DNA from 3 places in the Agarivorans sp. JK6 genome. Region 2 is predicted to be linked to each of the others. Evidence: predicted binding sites of a transcription regulator. Region 2 holds the regulator's gene; each other region holds the start of a gene.
The links. Region 2 encodes sigma-54, which starts transcription at its own class of promoters, with help from an activator protein. Its sites were predicted from a motif close to GTTGGCACGNNNNTNGNNT; they were not measured.
Positions count from the first base shown of each region.

Region 1: OV592_RS11830 (putative urea ABC transporter substrate-binding protein) is a predicted target of sigma-54. The motif match lies at 2,828-2,846, and genes of this name have one in related genera.
Region 3: OV592_RS08450 (FlgO family outer membrane protein) is a predicted target of sigma-54. The motif match lies at 1,401-1,419, and genes of this name have one in related genera.

Region 1 is NZ_CP113525.1:2,536,589-2,541,797, forward strand. It holds gene OV592_RS11820 (ABC transporter ATP-binding protein) at 1-695, opposite strand, end outside; gene OV592_RS11825 (ABC transporter permease) at 695-1,519, opposite strand; gene OV592_RS11830 (putative urea ABC transporter substrate-binding protein) at 1,530-2,612, opposite strand; guanidine-I (ykkC/yxkD leader) riboswitch at 2,672-2,767, opposite strand; gene OV592_RS11835 (methyl-accepting chemotaxis protein) at 3,224-5,209, shown strand, end outside.
Region 2 is NZ_CP113525.1:3,981,196-3,986,404, forward strand. It holds gene OV592_RS18325 (KpsF/GutQ family sugar-phosphate isomerase) at 1-614, shown strand, start outside; gene kdsC (3-deoxy-manno-octulosonate-8-phosphatase KdsC) at 614-1,165, shown strand; gene lptC (LPS export ABC transporter periplasmic protein LptC) at 1,162-1,719, shown strand; gene lptA (lipopolysaccharide transport periplasmic protein LptA) at 1,745-2,224, shown strand; gene lptB (LPS export ABC transporter ATP-binding protein) at 2,224-2,949, shown strand; gene OV592_RS18350 (RNA polymerase factor sigma-54) at 3,002-4,504, shown strand; gene hpf (ribosome hibernation promoting factor) at 4,529-4,816, shown strand; gene ptsN (PTS IIA-like nitrogen regulatory protein PtsN) at 4,825-5,209, shown strand, end outside.
Region 3 is NZ_CP113525.1:1,778,304-1,783,512, forward strand. It holds tRNA gene OV592_RS08440 (tRNA-Arg) at 45-120, opposite strand; gene OV592_RS08445 (flagellar assembly protein T N-terminal domain-containing protein) at 196-1,338, opposite strand; gene OV592_RS08450 (FlgO family outer membrane protein) at 1,447-2,031, shown strand; gene OV592_RS08455 (LPP20 family lipoprotein) at 2,012-2,488, shown strand; gene OV592_RS08460 (FlgO family outer membrane protein) at 2,547-3,293, shown strand; gene flgN (flagellar export chaperone FlgN) at 3,494-3,913, opposite strand; gene flgM (flagellar biosynthesis anti-sigma factor FlgM) at 3,921-4,244, opposite strand; gene flgA (flagellar basal body P-ring formation chaperone FlgA) at 4,322-5,002, opposite strand; gene OV592_RS08480 (chemotaxis protein CheV) at 5,171-5,209, shown strand, end outside.

The sequences.
Region 1 (5,209 bases), 1.4 Mb from region 2:
TGCGCGCCAAAGCGCTCAGGGTGCTGTGCGTCATGACGATGTTTATCAAACACCCATAGGCGGTTGCCTAAACTAAAACCTTCGGAGAGATCGTGGGTAATCATAAAAATGGTAAGTTTGTGCTCTTGCCACAACTGATGAACTAGCTTGTGCATGTCTTTACGAATGCCGGGATCAAGCGCGCCAAAAGGTTCGTCTAGTAGCAATATCTTTGGCTTTTTCATCAAGGCTTGAGCAATTGCCAAGCGTTGCTGCATACCACCAGACATCTCTGTCGGGTATTTATGCGCGGCTTCTGTTAAACCTACTTTATCTAACATTGCCATTGCTTGGCTGTAAGCCTGTTGTTTTGCTTTACCAAATAGACTCGCAAGCACTGGCGCTTTAGCAAATACATCACTTAGCATTACGTTTTGCACTGCCGTTAAGTGGGGAAACACGGAGTACTTTTGAAACACAATGCCACGCTCTGGCCCTGGTTCATTAGGCAACGGTTCGCCATTTAACAAAAGCTTGCCGCGGCTGGCAGTTTCGTTTCCTAGCAGCAAATTTAGAAAAGTAGATTTGCCACAGCCAGAGGCGCCTACAATGCTAACAAACTCGCCTTCTTCAACACTTAGGTTTAAGCGCTCTAGCACAACGTTATCGCCGTACTCTTTCCAAACGTCTATGGCTTGAATGATTGGAGTGCTCATTATGCGTCTCCTTGTGTTTTGTGATACCAAGAAAAAGCATGCACCGACAACTTGCGCAGCAGCCAATCCATTACAAAGGCCAATACACTAATCCACAGCACGTAAGGTAAAATCACGTCCATCGCCAAATACCGGCGAATAAGGAAGATGCGATAACCCAAGCCCTCTGTGGCAGCAATTGCCTCAGCAGCAATCAAAAATAGCCAAGCACTGCCCAAGGTTAAACGAACCGCTTCGATTAGCTTTGGCAGAATTTGCGGAATAACTACTGCAATAATGGTTTGCCAACTTGAAGCACCTAAGGTTTGCGCTTTTAAGATCTGTTCATTAGGTAACGCATCGGTGCGCAGCTGCAGGTCTCTAATCATAATTGGGCAGATCCCAATGATGATCAGCATCACTTTAGATAACTCTCCCAAGCCAAACACAATGAACAGAATAGGCAAAATTGCCATGGGTGGAATGAGCGAGATGGCAGTAACCAATGGCGATAAAGGTGCACGTACGAATGGCACCATGCCATTAGCAACACCCACCATTAAGGCCACTAAGGCGCTGATCCCCACCCCAAGTGCCAAGCGAGTTAAGCTAGCAAGCGTATCTGCCAGCATTAAGTACTCACCACTGCGTTTGCTAGGCTCAAACGCCATGCGGTTAATTGTTTCCACAAAACTCGACATAGCAGGCAATAACTTATCGTTTGGATTGTCTGCTAAACGCGCCTGTGATGCAGCCATGTATAAAGCAATTAGCAGCAAAAACGGTAGTAGGCCCAACATCAGCCGCACGAAGCGGCTAGGTTTTTTATTAATTATGCGAGTCATAGGCAGAGCCTTATAGTTTGCCTTCGGCAGCCATATCCATGTACTCGGCTGTAAAGCGAAGTTTTACGTTACTTGAATCGCCATAAACACCTGATGGAGTTTCGATACCGATAAAGCTAGCATCTGGTGCACCTTCACCTAACAAACCGTGATGGTGCGAAAACTCGGCTACTTTAGCCATGGTGCTTTTTAAAGTTGCGCTATTGGTAAAATCAACAGCTTCTTGAGGTTGGTAGAACATTTTAGTAGACGCTAATTGCGCATCATAACCGGCCAAATCGGTACCTGATGCTTCAGCCATAAATGCACGAGCTTTCATTGCTGCTTCATCATCACCTGACATAGTGGCCATAATCTCGTACCACGCGCCAGTTAAAGCTTTACCTAGCTTAGGATCTTGCTTAAGCGTATCGGTGTTCACTACTAGCAAGTCGATGATCTCACCTGGGATCTTAGATGAATCGAACACCATGTTGGTATCTGGCATTGCCACAATTTCGCTTAGTAGCGGATTCCAAGTAGTAACAGCTGTTACATCTTTGGTAGTGAATGCAGCAACTAAATCGGCGTCGGAGGTGTTTTCAACTTTGATATCACGCTCTTTTAAGTCTACTGACTCTAAGGCGCGAGCTAACAAATAATGCGAAACACTTAACTCTACTAAGTTAACTTTTTCGCCTTTTATGTCAGCAAGGCTTTTATCACCTTTAAGTACTACACCGTCGTTACCATTTGAGAAGTCACCAACAATTAGAGCTGTCGAATCCACGCCACTGGCAGCAGGAATAGTTAGTGCGTCCATGTTGGTCATTACTGTGGCATCAAAACCACCGGCGGTGTATTGGTTAATTGACTCGATGTAGTCGTTCACCTGCACTACTTCGATATTGATATCGTATTTGTCGGCCCACTTATCAACAATGCCTGAGGCTGCACCATAGTCCCACGGCATCCAACCAACATAGATAGTCCAAGCGAGTTTATAAGTAGGTTTATCGGCGGCTTGGGCAGATACAACACTAAGCGCACTTGCGCTAACGATGGTGGCTGCTACTGCCAGGGTACGGAGTGGAGATTTAATTAGATTTATCATGGTCACCTCAATGTGGTTATGCACTTTAAAATAAAAACATGAGAGACGTATTTATTGTCATCTCCCGGGCTTTTATCCCTCCGTGTAACCTCTATGAGGTTGACAACTCTCGGTCCAGACACTGCGTTGCAGCCGGAACCCTAGATGTCTATTGCAAATTTTAAGCGGCTCTTGATGAGGCAGAGCCATACATCTCTCATGTCGCAAGTATTAAGTAGCAATGGATATGCCAACGCTAACGCATCCCTCTATCTAGGTATAAATCACTAAATGAAGCCCCAGTAATTGCTACCAAAAGGCACCATAACGGTGCAAATATGTGATTTATGCACCAAAACTTAATAAAACAAGGGCGTGTTACGCTGTGTGAGAAGAAAACAGTATTGTGGCTACAATATAAAGATAAGCAACGAGCAATCTACTGCGATGCTTCAAAGGCTTATATTCATCAACAACTTAAGTTAACAAGTGAAACTAGCGAGCCTTAAGTAAATCACTTATTGCTTTTAGCTATACCTATTTGATTTTTTATATTTATACTCGAATAACTAATTACATTAGCGTGATGAATTAAGCGTTCTTGATTGGCACTCAGCAAAAAGGAGTTATGCATGAGTAGTATTTTTTCCCCTGCCGTTTATTTAAGTGACAGAGTAGGTTTTAAATACAAGTTCATAATGTGGACTTGCTTGTTTTTAATGCCAATCGTTTATGGTTTTGGGTCAATTATCCTCACCATGAATAAAGAGATTACATTTACCGAGAATGAGTTAGCAGGATATGAGATTGTTAACCAACTGCCCGGTATCTTCAACTCGGTAGTGAGGCACCAGCATCTAAATACGCTAAGAACGATGGGCGCAGATTACGACAAAGATGAACTCAGCTCTATTCAGCAAGATTTAAATAGCACTCTGCAGCAACTAAGCTCGCAACTTTCTGGCGATAATAAAACGTCGATGGAGCAAGCCCAACAGAGCTGGCAGGCCCTAGCTGAAAGTAAAAGCTCTTTAGGTAAGCTGCTCATTGAACATGAAGCCTTTCTTAGACAAATTAGGGCCATCACCTATAGCGTAGCCGCGAGTAGTGGGTTAACTAGAGATCCTGAAGTAAGCAGTTATTACCTAATAGACATAGCTACCGCCCGTTTACCTATATTACAAAGCAACATAGCTAGGCTAAGAGATAAAGGAGGCGACATTGCTGACTTTGGCATTCTCGACGCTGAAGGTAATGCTGATCTTCAGTTTAGAACCGATAATGCCATCGAAGTGCTTAACGATATGGATAAAGCCTTGGCACAACTAATATCTTACGATAAACAGTTTGAAACTAAACTGGGTAAACAAGCCCAGCAAACTACCGAAAGCATAAAGCAAATCGTTAATTTGATTCGTGATGAAATTCTTAAAGACCAACAAGTTAAAACCAATACCGATACTGTTTTTCAGCTTGCGAATAACAGCTTAAGTCAAATCGAAGATTTTACCGCTGCTTCGCTTAGCTACTTTGGCGAAGAGTTAGGTAAGCGTAAAGCCAGTGCAGAACAAAAACGAGCCGTTATGCTGTTTGCCCTACTCGGGGTGCTACTAGCATGTTGCTATTTCATGATTGGTGCTTATCTATCCATTCGGCGCACCGTTAAACAAATTCGCTATGTTGCAGGTAGAGTTAATCAAGGCGACCTAAGCCAAGACTTAACAGTATATGGTTCTGACGAACTTGCTGACATTGCCCATGACTATAAAACCACCTTAGAAGCATTACGATCGTTGTTAGAGCAAGTTAAGAGCGGCTCTAAAGAAATGTTAATTGCTACCCAACAAATTGATGGCAAATCGCAAGAGGTGAGAGATGCGATTAATCAGCAGCAACTAGAAACGCAGCAAGTAGCTACTGCAGTTGCTGAGATGAATGCCACTGTTAACAACATGGCTGAAGATGCGAATAAAGCCGCAGACTCTACCCTAGCCTCCCAACAAGCAGTTGTTAACGGCCAAACGATTGTCAGCGAAACCATTTCGACGATTGGTTTGATAAATGAAGAAGTACTTACCACCTCTACCTCACTCAATCAGCTACAAGAGCAAACAAGTGCAATAGGTGGAGTTATCGATGTCATTAGAAACATTGCTGAACAAACGAATCTTTTAGCATTAAACGCAGCTATTGAAGCAGCTCGAGCTGGAGAACAAGGTCGTGGCTTTGCGGTGGTTGCTGATGAAGTGAGAACCCTTGCCAACAGAACCCAAACCTCAACTGATGAAATTCAGAAAATGATCGAAGGTTTACAATCTGGATCCTCGAGTTCAGTTAATGCCATGGCAAATGCTAGCAGCCGCGCACTTAGCGGTGTTGAACAAGCCGAAGAAGCCGGTGGCTCTTTTACCAATATTACTCAACGTGTAGACGAAGTTGTCGATTTGAACACTAACATCGCCAGCGCAATTGAAGAACAAAGTAAAGTAATGGACGAAGTGGAACTCAATATCGTACAAATATCTGATGGTGCCAATGCCGCGCTGCTTCTTGCAGATGAAGCGAGCCAAGCCAGTGGTAGCATTGGACAAGAAGTAGATAAGTTGCAGCAGATAGTT
Region 2 (5,209 bases):
GCTCTATTGCCATGACTAGTAACCCCAACTCATCCATGGCAAAGCAGGCCAACTATCACTTATGCATCTCAGTGCCACGTGAAGCGTGCCCCTTAGGGCTAGCACCAACAGCAAGCTCTACTGCCACCTTGGTAATGGGCGATGCTCTAGCAGTTGCTTTATTAGAAGCTCGTGGCTTTACAGCCGACGACTTTGCCCTGTCCCACCCAGGCGGAACCTTAGGCAAAAAACTGCTACTCAGTGTGAGCGACTTAATGCTAACTGGGGAACAAATTCCGCTAGTAACAGTCGAACAAACTATTCGCGAAGCGCTATTCGAAATCACCGCCAAAGGTTTAGGCATGGTGGGAGTACTTGATTCCAAGCAGCAGCTGGCCGGCATTTTTACCGATGGCGACTTGCGACGTATCCTTGATCAGCGCATCGACATTCACGATACCCAAATTGGCCAAGTGATGACGCAAAACCCCAAAGTAATTGACAACAATTGGCTAGCTTTTGATGCCTTAAAATTGATGAAAACCAAGTCTATTAACGGTTTGTTTGTGCTGAACAATAAAGCCGTTGTGGGTGCATTTAATATGCATACCTTATTACAAGCTGGAGTTTACTAGTGACAATTAACACGCCCTATGGCGCGGTAAGCCAAAGCAATTTTGACGCGGCAGCAAAAATTAAACTTTTAGTTTGCGATGTAGACGGGGTTTTCTCAGACGGTCGCATTTATATGGGCAATGACGGAGAAGAACTTAAAGCCTTTCATACCCACGACGGATTTGGCATTAAAGCGCTACTGAATATCGGCGTCGAAGTCGCTATCATCACCGGCCGCCAATCTAATATTGTGCAACAGCGTATGCAGGCTTTAGGAATTACTCGTATCTACCAAGGCCAACAAGACAAACTCGTCGCCTACCAGCAAATGCTTGAACAATTGTCATTAGCTTCTGAAAACGTAGCCTATATTGGCGATGATGTGGTCGACACCTCCGTAATGCGCGCCTGTGGTTTAGGTGTAGCCGTGCAAGATGCTCATCCCTTGTGTAAACAAAGTGCCAACTTTATCACCCAAACCCGTGGCGGTTTTGGTGCGGTTCGAGAGCTTTGCGATCTAATACTGCAAGCAAAAGGCGAGCTTGATAATGCTCAAGGTATGAGTGTATGAATCGCCCAACCTGGTTCTTTGCGAGCTTATTCATCTTAGCCTTGGTGCTGTGGCAGCTGAGTCCTTCGGAAACTCAGCAGCTAAGTGCTAAACGCGAAGCCAGCAAACCAAACTTTGTTGCCGAAAAGCTCTACAGCGTGAGTTTTGGCGAAGACGGCAGCCCGCGCTATCGGATCTACGCTGAGGAAATGGAGTTTTTTGAACAACTTAAGCACACAACTTTTGCTCAACCAAAGATCTTAGTGTACCCAGATCCAAGCCAACCTGTATGGCAAATTGTGGCCGATCACGCTACAGTACAGCAGCAGCAAAACGTCATTTTAAATGACAATGTAGTAATTAAAAATTTAAGCCGTGGCGAGTATGTTCGCGACTTAATAACCGAAAAATTGGAGATCGACCTGCAAACAGAAACCATGAGCAGCGATCAACCTGTTACCGTTTATGGCCCTTCATACGAACTGTATGGCGTTGGCATGGACGGTGATTTAGCCAACGAAATAGTGACTTTATTAGATGATATCGAAGCGGTTTACCACAACCCACAAGAGTAAGTTAGCACTTGCAGCTAGCTTGTTTATGCTTTCTTGGGGTTCACAAGCACTAGAAGACGACTTCAACAAACAAATTATTGTTGATGCTGACCGCCAGCAGGTCAATATCAAAGAAAACCGAGTTACCTTTTACAATAATGTTGTGGTGACTCAAGGCTCGATTAAAATGCACGCCGAAGAACTCAGTGTTATTGGTAGCGAGGAAAAAGGCAGCGAAGTAATGATCGCTAAAGGCGAACCAGCAACGTTTTATCAATTACTTGATAGCGGCAAGCCAATTGAAGCTGAGGCTAACGAAGTGCGTTACGACCTAAAAACCCAAACGCTAACACTCACTACCAATGCTCAACTCAAACAAGAAGAGAGCTTGGTAAAAGGTAAAATGATCAAATACAGCATCAACAAACAAGAAATGGTGGCACAAGGCGACGAAAACAGCCGTGTAACTACTATTTTCCTACCGCAGCAGCTTGACGAACTAACGCCCAAGGAAGACCAGCAATAATGAGTACCCTAATTGCTGAAAACCTAGCTAAAGCCTATAAGGGCCGTAAGGTCGTTAAAAACGTTAGTCTAAATGTAGAAACCGGTAAAATTGTTGGCTTGTTAGGTCCCAATGGCGCTGGCAAAACAACCACTTTTTACATGGTGGTGGGTTTGGTGCCTCGTGACCAAGGCCGAATCCTCATCGATGATGACGATATCTCTAGTACAGCGATGCACACTCGTGCACGTAAAGGCATTGGCTACCTTCCGCAAGAAGCGTCTATCTTTCGCCGCTTATCTGTGGAGAAGAACATTCTTGCCGTATTAGAGACCCGAAAAGACCTCGATAAAGAGCAACAAATTGGTGCGTTAGACGACCTTCTTGAAGAGTTTCACATTGGCCATATTCGCAAAAACCTAGGCATGAGCTTGTCAGGTGGTGAACGCCGGAGAGTTGAGATTGCTAGAGCTCTAGCCGCCGCACCTAAGTTTATTTTGCTTGACGAACCCTTCGCAGGGGTAGATCCTATTTCTGTTATCGATATTAAAAAGATCATTGAACACCTACGTGATCGCGGTCTAGGTGTACTAATTACCGACCACAATGTTCGAGAAACTCTCGATGTTTGTGAGCATGCCTATATCGTTAGCCAAGGCGAATTGATAGCCTCAGGAAAGCCAGAAGAAATTCTCGAAAACGAACATGTGAAACGAGTTTATCTCGGAGAACAATTCAAGCTATAGTTAAAGTGCAAGTTTAAAAAAAGACAATAAGAAGAAGGAACAGCGGTAGTTAATGAAAGCATCTTTGCAGTTGCGTCTTGGTCAGCAGTTAACCATGACCCCCCAGTTACAACAGGCCATTCGCTTACTCCAGCTTTCAACACTGGATTTACAGCAAGAGATTCAAGAGGCTCTGGAAAGTAACCCTCTGCTTGAGGCGGATGAGTCTCACGCCAGTGATAGTGACGCAACCGACGCTAAATCTGCCAACGAGAAGTCTACCGAGGCCGAATCCACTGCGGACATAGACAACAGTCAAATTGAAGCAGGCGATGCCATTAACCAAGAAACTGTTTCTGACGACCTTCCTGTTGACTCTACTTGGGACGATATCTACAGCGCCAGCTCTGCCCCAGCCAGCTCATCTGGCAGCGCCGTGAGCGATGACAACGATATGTTGTTTCAGGGCGAAACTGTCGACTCTTTACAAGACCACTTATTGTGGCAAATGCAACTCACTCCATTTAGTGAAGTAGACCAAGCCATTGCTTTAGCCATTATTGATGCGGTAGATGAATCGGGCTACCTCACCCAAGACTGTGAGCAGCTACTAGAAGGCTTACGTTCAAGCGATAACAATGACTTAGATGTAGAGCTAGATGAAGTAGAAGCAGTACTTAAACGCATCCAACATTTCGACCCCGTTGGTATAGCAGCGCGCTCGCTGCAAGAGTGTTTACTAATCCAATTAAGCCGTTTTGCCGAAGACACACCTTGGCTAAATGAAGCCAAAGATGTAGTTTCAAATCACATAGATGTATTAGCTAATCGCGATTTTCGTCTATTAGCCCGCAAAACCAAACTTAAAGAAGACCAGCTACGCGAAGTCATGCGTTTGATTCATACGCTTGAACCTCGGCCTGGTAACGCGGTTGAGCCTAATCAAGCCCAGTATGTTATCCCGGATGTATCGGTTGTAAAACGCCAAGGTCGCTGGGTTGTAGAACTCAATCCAGATGCAATGCCTAAGTTGCGTGTTAACTCCCACTATGCATCTTTAAGTAAAACCTCTACCAACGCTAACGATACCCAGTTTATTCGTAGCCACTTACAAGAAGCCAAGTGGTTTATTAAAAGTATCGAGAGCCGCAACGAAACCCTATTAAAAGTATCCAACTGCATTGTTCATCATCAACAGGCGTTTTTTGAGTATGGCGAAGAAGCCATGAAGCCAATGGTACTGAACGATGTTGCAGAAGCTGTAGAAATGCATGAATCCACCATTTCCCGGGTAACCACCCAAAAATTCATGCATACACCTCGCGGCATCTTCGAGCTTAAGTATTTCTTTTCTAGCCATGTGGCTACCGATGGCGGGGGTGAGTGCTCATCAACCGCTATTCGTGCATTAATCAAGAAACTGGTAGCTGCCGAAAATACCAGTAAACCACTCAGCGACAGCAAAATTGCTGATATTTTGGCAGATCAGGGGATCAAGGTGGCAAGACGTACGATTGCTAAATATCGTGAGTCTTTAGCAATTCCACCTTCTAACCAACGTAAGAGCCTTATCTAAGGCCACTAAAAGGGGAAGATATCTATGCAAATTAACCTTACTGGACACCACGTAGAAATAACTGAATCTTTGAAAGAATATGTCCACACCAAGTTTGCCAAACTCACCCGACGATTCGATCAGATCAATAACGTTCACGTCATCCTCAACGTAGAAAAACTGAACCAAATTGCTGAAGCCACATTACATTTAAACGGCGGCGAAGTATTTGCAACCTCTGAGCATTCTGACATGTATGCCGCCATCGACAGTCTGATTGATAAACTTGATCGCCAAGTCATCAAACATAAAGAAAAACTTAACAAACGTTAGCCACCCCCATGCAACTAAATAAAGTACTTAGCTTGGACTGCACCCAAAGTGCAGTTCAATGCTCTTCAAAAAAACGCGCCCTAGAAATAGTAAGCGAACTGGCCGCCAAGCAGCTTGATACCACTACTCAATGCATTTTTGAAAGCTTGTTAAATCGAGAAAAAATGGGCAGTACAGGTATTGGCCAAGGCATCGCTATTCCTCATGGCCGTATCGACAATCAGCATCAAGCCACAGCGGTTTTCTTGCGTTGCGATCCCCCTATTTCCTTCGATGCTATAGATAACAAGCCGGTAGACTTGGTATTTGCATTACTAGTACCCGAAGATCAATGTAAGCAACATCTTAATACTCTAGCTCAAGTAGCTGAAAAACTTAACGATAAGCAAATAT
Region 3 (5,209 bases), 2.2 Mb from region 2:
TACGATTTTCGATACCGTCCGACGCGCTGATTCGCGGCAGATACTGGCGTCCCCTACAGGATTCGAACCTGTGTCTAAGACTTAGGAGGTCCTTGTTCTATCCAGCTGAACTAAGGGGACACTAAAGTAAGGCGCACACCTAGTTTAGTGTGCGGGTACATTATACTCAGCTTTAACTTTATGAAAAGCAAAGCCTTACTGTTTGCTTACTAAGTCACCAAGTTGAATATTTGCCGTCATGCTTGGGTCAACCGCTACCACGATTGCACTCTCTTGATACACTTGCTCAATTCTTACCATGCTGTCAGCCATTATTTGCTCTTGGCGTGGAATGTCCCAGTTTCCCCAGTGATAGTTTTGATGAATCAAGTTTAACAACATGCCGCGGTTAAGCTGATTTGCTTTCCCTAGGTTTATTTGCCAGCGGTCTGGCCCAAGTACTTTTACCACGCTGCCTTGTAAGGGTTGGCAAGCCAGTAGAGCATCTACTTCGGTAACCACTTGTTGCAAGGTCGCGTTTACCGTTTCTCCATAGGCTGATAACCAAAACTCGGCAGAGTGGGGGGATATCACTTCTCTGGCGTCAAACTCCCATGGCGCGTTTACTGAAAAGCGCTTGTTGTATATTTCTTCTAAATCAATGGCGTTGTATACCCTGGCATTCACCACAAAGTAACGTTGCGGATAACTAAGGTTAATAAATTTAGGCTTGTGCACTTTGTCTAGAGAAATGTTCTCGATTTCTAAGCCAAGCAAATATTGTGCGCCATAACGATCGGCAACATCTTTAATGCCCTTGTAGTTATGTTCTCCTGGCTTGTAATAATTTAAAGGTAACTTTGGTGGGGGCTTTACGTTGAACTGATTACCCACCTGGCGAGCAATGTCGTAGGTGCGTTGTTCAACTGCTGGTGATAGCTCTTGGAGTTGGCCCACACGCGCTTGATGTTGCTGCTTTAAGAAGGGAGGGAGCAGCAACATGTTTTTGCTATAACCACTGGCTTTACATTGGCTGGTAGCAGGGAATACGTCGGCTTGTAAAATTATATAGTATTGTTGGCCGTGATTACCTTCGTCTAATACGGTTAGGTTATGCAAGGAGCCTTTAGAAACCACTTCAATTTGATCAAGCGTGAGTTGCCCGCCAGAGACTTTGCTAATGCTGGTAACAGACGCTCCCGAATACAACAGAAGCTGCTTAACCGCATCTTGGGTGGCTAAGCTTTTGGCTTGTTCAAAGTCGTTGTTTACGATGGTGGCTTGGCCCTTAGCCTCGTACCATATTGCCTGTGTCGACATGCTAATAAGCATCCCAACTAAAAGAATTATCTGTTTCATAAGGCCCTCCTATGTTTCGGAGTAAGCAATAACTATACCCAAAATAAAACGCTATTTTTTTGACTGGAACGGTTATTGCTTGGAACAAGGAAGTCGGAGGAGATTGATATGCGATATACGACACTATTTATTTTGCTGGTAACGCTACAAGGATGCAATACCAGTTTACATCATGTTTCTAATTATCCTTATGTGGAGCCGCGAGAGCAGCAAGATGCTGCTTTGTATGTGCATGTCGACAACCTGTCTCAACAGTTAACTGATGACGTGGATTTAACCGAGACTGACTCTGTGGCCATAAGTACGGTGGTGGATTTAGACAACTTGCAATCGAGCGATGGATTTGGGCGGCAAGTGGCAGAGGCAATGTTTGCCGCTTTATCGCGTGAAGGCGTCAATATGGTAGAGCCACGCCTTACTGGACGTTTGCAAATGGACCCTGGGTTCGGCGAATTTTCGTTATCGAGAGATGCAGATTTACTGAGAACTGAAATGGAAATTACCTATGTGGTGGTTGGCAGTTTTCAGCGAACAACTTCCGGTAGGCATGTGAATCTTCGTTTAGTTGAGCTATCTAGCCAAGCGGTTGTGTCGGCTGCTTATCAATTTATCCCCAATATGGCGGGGGCAACTTCACCGCGTGTGACTAGTGTAAATGGGAGCTTGCAGCGTCATGAACAATCTGTACTTTAGATCGTGGTTTATTAGTTTAGCGGTTTTGTTGTTGCTAGCTTGTACGCCAACAACCCAAGTTAAACAAGTTGAATGGACTTATGAGCCGCCGGGTGACTTTACCGTGGTTAATGCCGTTGGCTATGCGCCTATTAGTCAGCAACGTGGCGCAGACATGAGCGCTAAACAATTACGCGCAATGAAAGCCTCCAAGTTAGATGCTTATCGAGAGCTTTCTGAGCAAGTGTATGGCCAACATATCGATAGTACCGCAACTGTCAGCGATATGGTGCTTGGTAACGAGCGTTTAGCTGCCTCGGTTGCCGGGGTAATTCGTGGTGCTAAGGTGATTAATGCCTACGCGGTTGACGATGTATATGTTACTGAGTTGCAACTTGATTTCAGAGAGGTGTACCGCGTTACTATGTCAATGGCACCAACTCGCCATCTTGAGAGTCAAAAAACCGTTCATTTTTAGTAAAGATTTTACCTTTCTGGCCGATACTTAAAGCGTAATAGACGATTAAGGAAGCGACATGAAAGGTATATCTTTAGTAGCCTTGGCTACTTCAATGCTGGTGGGGTGCTCGAGTTCCCCATCAATGCAAAAAGTGGTGGTGTATGATGGCTCAAAGCATCACGCCGCACATACTCACAATGCTCACTACATGGAAGGTGTTGTAGATGAGAACGGCCAGTTGTTTTTAAGTGGAATGCAAAGCCGTTCGCTTAACCCTGCCAGCCCAGATATGAGTGACCCTGATGTTCAGCACTCACTGACCGATTATGTAAATCTAATGTCGCAACGCCTAGTCTCAAGCTCTCACTATGTGAATGCCGATACGCCTATTGGCGTGGCTTCGTTTGTTCCTTTAGATAACCTTCGCACCACTGATTTATTTGGCATGCAGCTAGCCGAAAGCTTTGTTTACGAAATGCAACAAAGTGGCTTTTCGGTAATTGATTATAAAACCACTGGTTTTATTCGCATTACCCCAGAAGGGGACTTTGTATATAGCCGCAACGTAAAAGAGTTATCTAAGCGTTTACCCATTGAATACTTGCTCGTAGGTACTTTTAGCAAATCAAATAAAGGTATTTTGGTTAACGCTCGGATCGTTGGCGCTCAATCAAAAGTCGTGGTTGCTTCTGCTCAAGAGCTTATTCCGAATGAGGTGTATCAAAGCAAAGTACCTGCGCCAGTTAAGCGAGATGGGGTAATGATTATCGAGTCGCGTAAGCAGGCCAGTAAAACTAAGATGCCGATGGGGGAGCGTGGTTAGTTAATTTCGTCTATTACTGTTATACGCAAAACCCTAGCCTTGGCTGGGGTTTTGTTGTTTTTGAATATGTAACTACTACAAGCAACATTTTTTCCATTAACAACAGTAGAGCATTCAGAAGTTCAAATTCAATTAGCTAAGGTGAACAGCTTAATGCCCAGTTAATTTGGATTATGTAGTTTCTGGAAGCGAGGGGTAACTTAAGCTTTAAAGCCTTTACCCATTCGTTGTGAACTGTGCTTTTTACCTAGTTTGTCATAGGTAGACGCATTTTGGTTTTGCAGTTGGTCAATTACGGCACTTAGCTGTTTGACTTTTTCATTGCTGGCTTTAATTATTTCGCCATTTAGCTGATTGCGTTCTTGGCATTGGGCCAGCAAACTTTTGATGGTATCTACTTGTTGAACAAATTGAGGATCTGAATTCAGCTGTTCTTTATTAGAAGACGCTGCGATCTCTTCATCGGCACTCGCTATTAGCGCCAGTGCTTGTTCTTTTTGCTCAGCAACAGCATAAAGAGCAATAGTATCGTCTTGTTCAAGAGCAACTTTTTCTTGCTCCAAAAGAGAAAGCAGCAAGGTGAGTTGCTGCTCTTGAGTATTCAGTAGTGGGGCGATCATAGGCTAATTATCCAAGCGCTTTATTAAACTCACTTTCAAAGTCACCCATTTTCTGTGCAACTTTATTGGCATCTACTTGATAAGTACCATCGGCCACCGCTTGCTTGATTGATTCGAGCTTCGAGCTTCTGCTATCTGAATCACTGAGCAAATTCTGCTGAATACGGTTTAGTTGTTGTGCTTCGTTTGTAAGCATAACTGAATCCTGGGCTGCAGCAGAACCAGCGGTTGAACGTTGTTCAGCGCTTTCTTTTGTGCCTTTGTCAGCAACTCGATTTGAGTCTAGTTGACTAGGACGGTTTCCACCTAAGTTGTTAATATTTAAAGCCATAATGGCGCCCCACAGTTAATCAATTTTTCGTATTCAATAAAGCTATCGGCTTGCTTTGGTAAAACTTTAGAAAAAAATTAAAGTTTTACCTCAACTATTCCAATCGCTTTTACTCGGCCGGTGACCAGACGCTGAGACTGATTATTTCTAACCCGAATGGTATCACCGATAGTGCCACTAGACAAAGCGGTACCTTGGGTTGTTACATTCAGCCCACCTGCATTGGCGGAGATGGTAACAGCATCACCTTTGCAAACTATGCAAATATCGCGCCCAGTTATAATTTGGTCTTTACGCATTGCTCGTCTAAGTTTAGCACCAACTAACAGCTCTAGCTCTGTGAAGTAACTGCCGCGTAAGCGATTCTCGGGTAAAAAATTAGTGGTAAGTTGCGCGTTAGTTAAGGCGGCACCTTCCTGGATGGGAGAGGCTGCTACTACCACGGCAAGCAATACTTGTTTGCGTACTGGAATATAGAGGCGCCAGTTTGCGTGTTCATCACAAGTAACTAATACACTGGTGTTTCTACGTACCTCACCATTGGCTAAACTGTAACGATAAGGCGTCGAACAGTCAGGGATCGCGATTCGCTCATCTAATTGATTAGCGGTTAGCTCAATTTTTTGACTATTGTCGTGAGTTATCTGCGAATAAACAAAATCTACTGCTGCTTTTTCAAGCTGCGAGTGCAGCTCACTAGTGTGAGCAGTAAGACTAAAACAAAATAATACGAGTGAAGCAGCAATTTTTATCAACATTTCCGATATGATACCGATAAAGCAAAGTAACAATTGGCTTTTTTGTCTATGCTTAACAAGTCGATGTTAAGCCTCTTGGTGTCAAAAAAACGACAATTAAGTTAGATTAAGCGATAGTATACAGGGGTTAAGCAAGGTTGATGCCCCTTTCTAAGGAGTGATAAGTATATGGCGGGTATTTTAGATTCGGTAAACCAGCGTACGCAG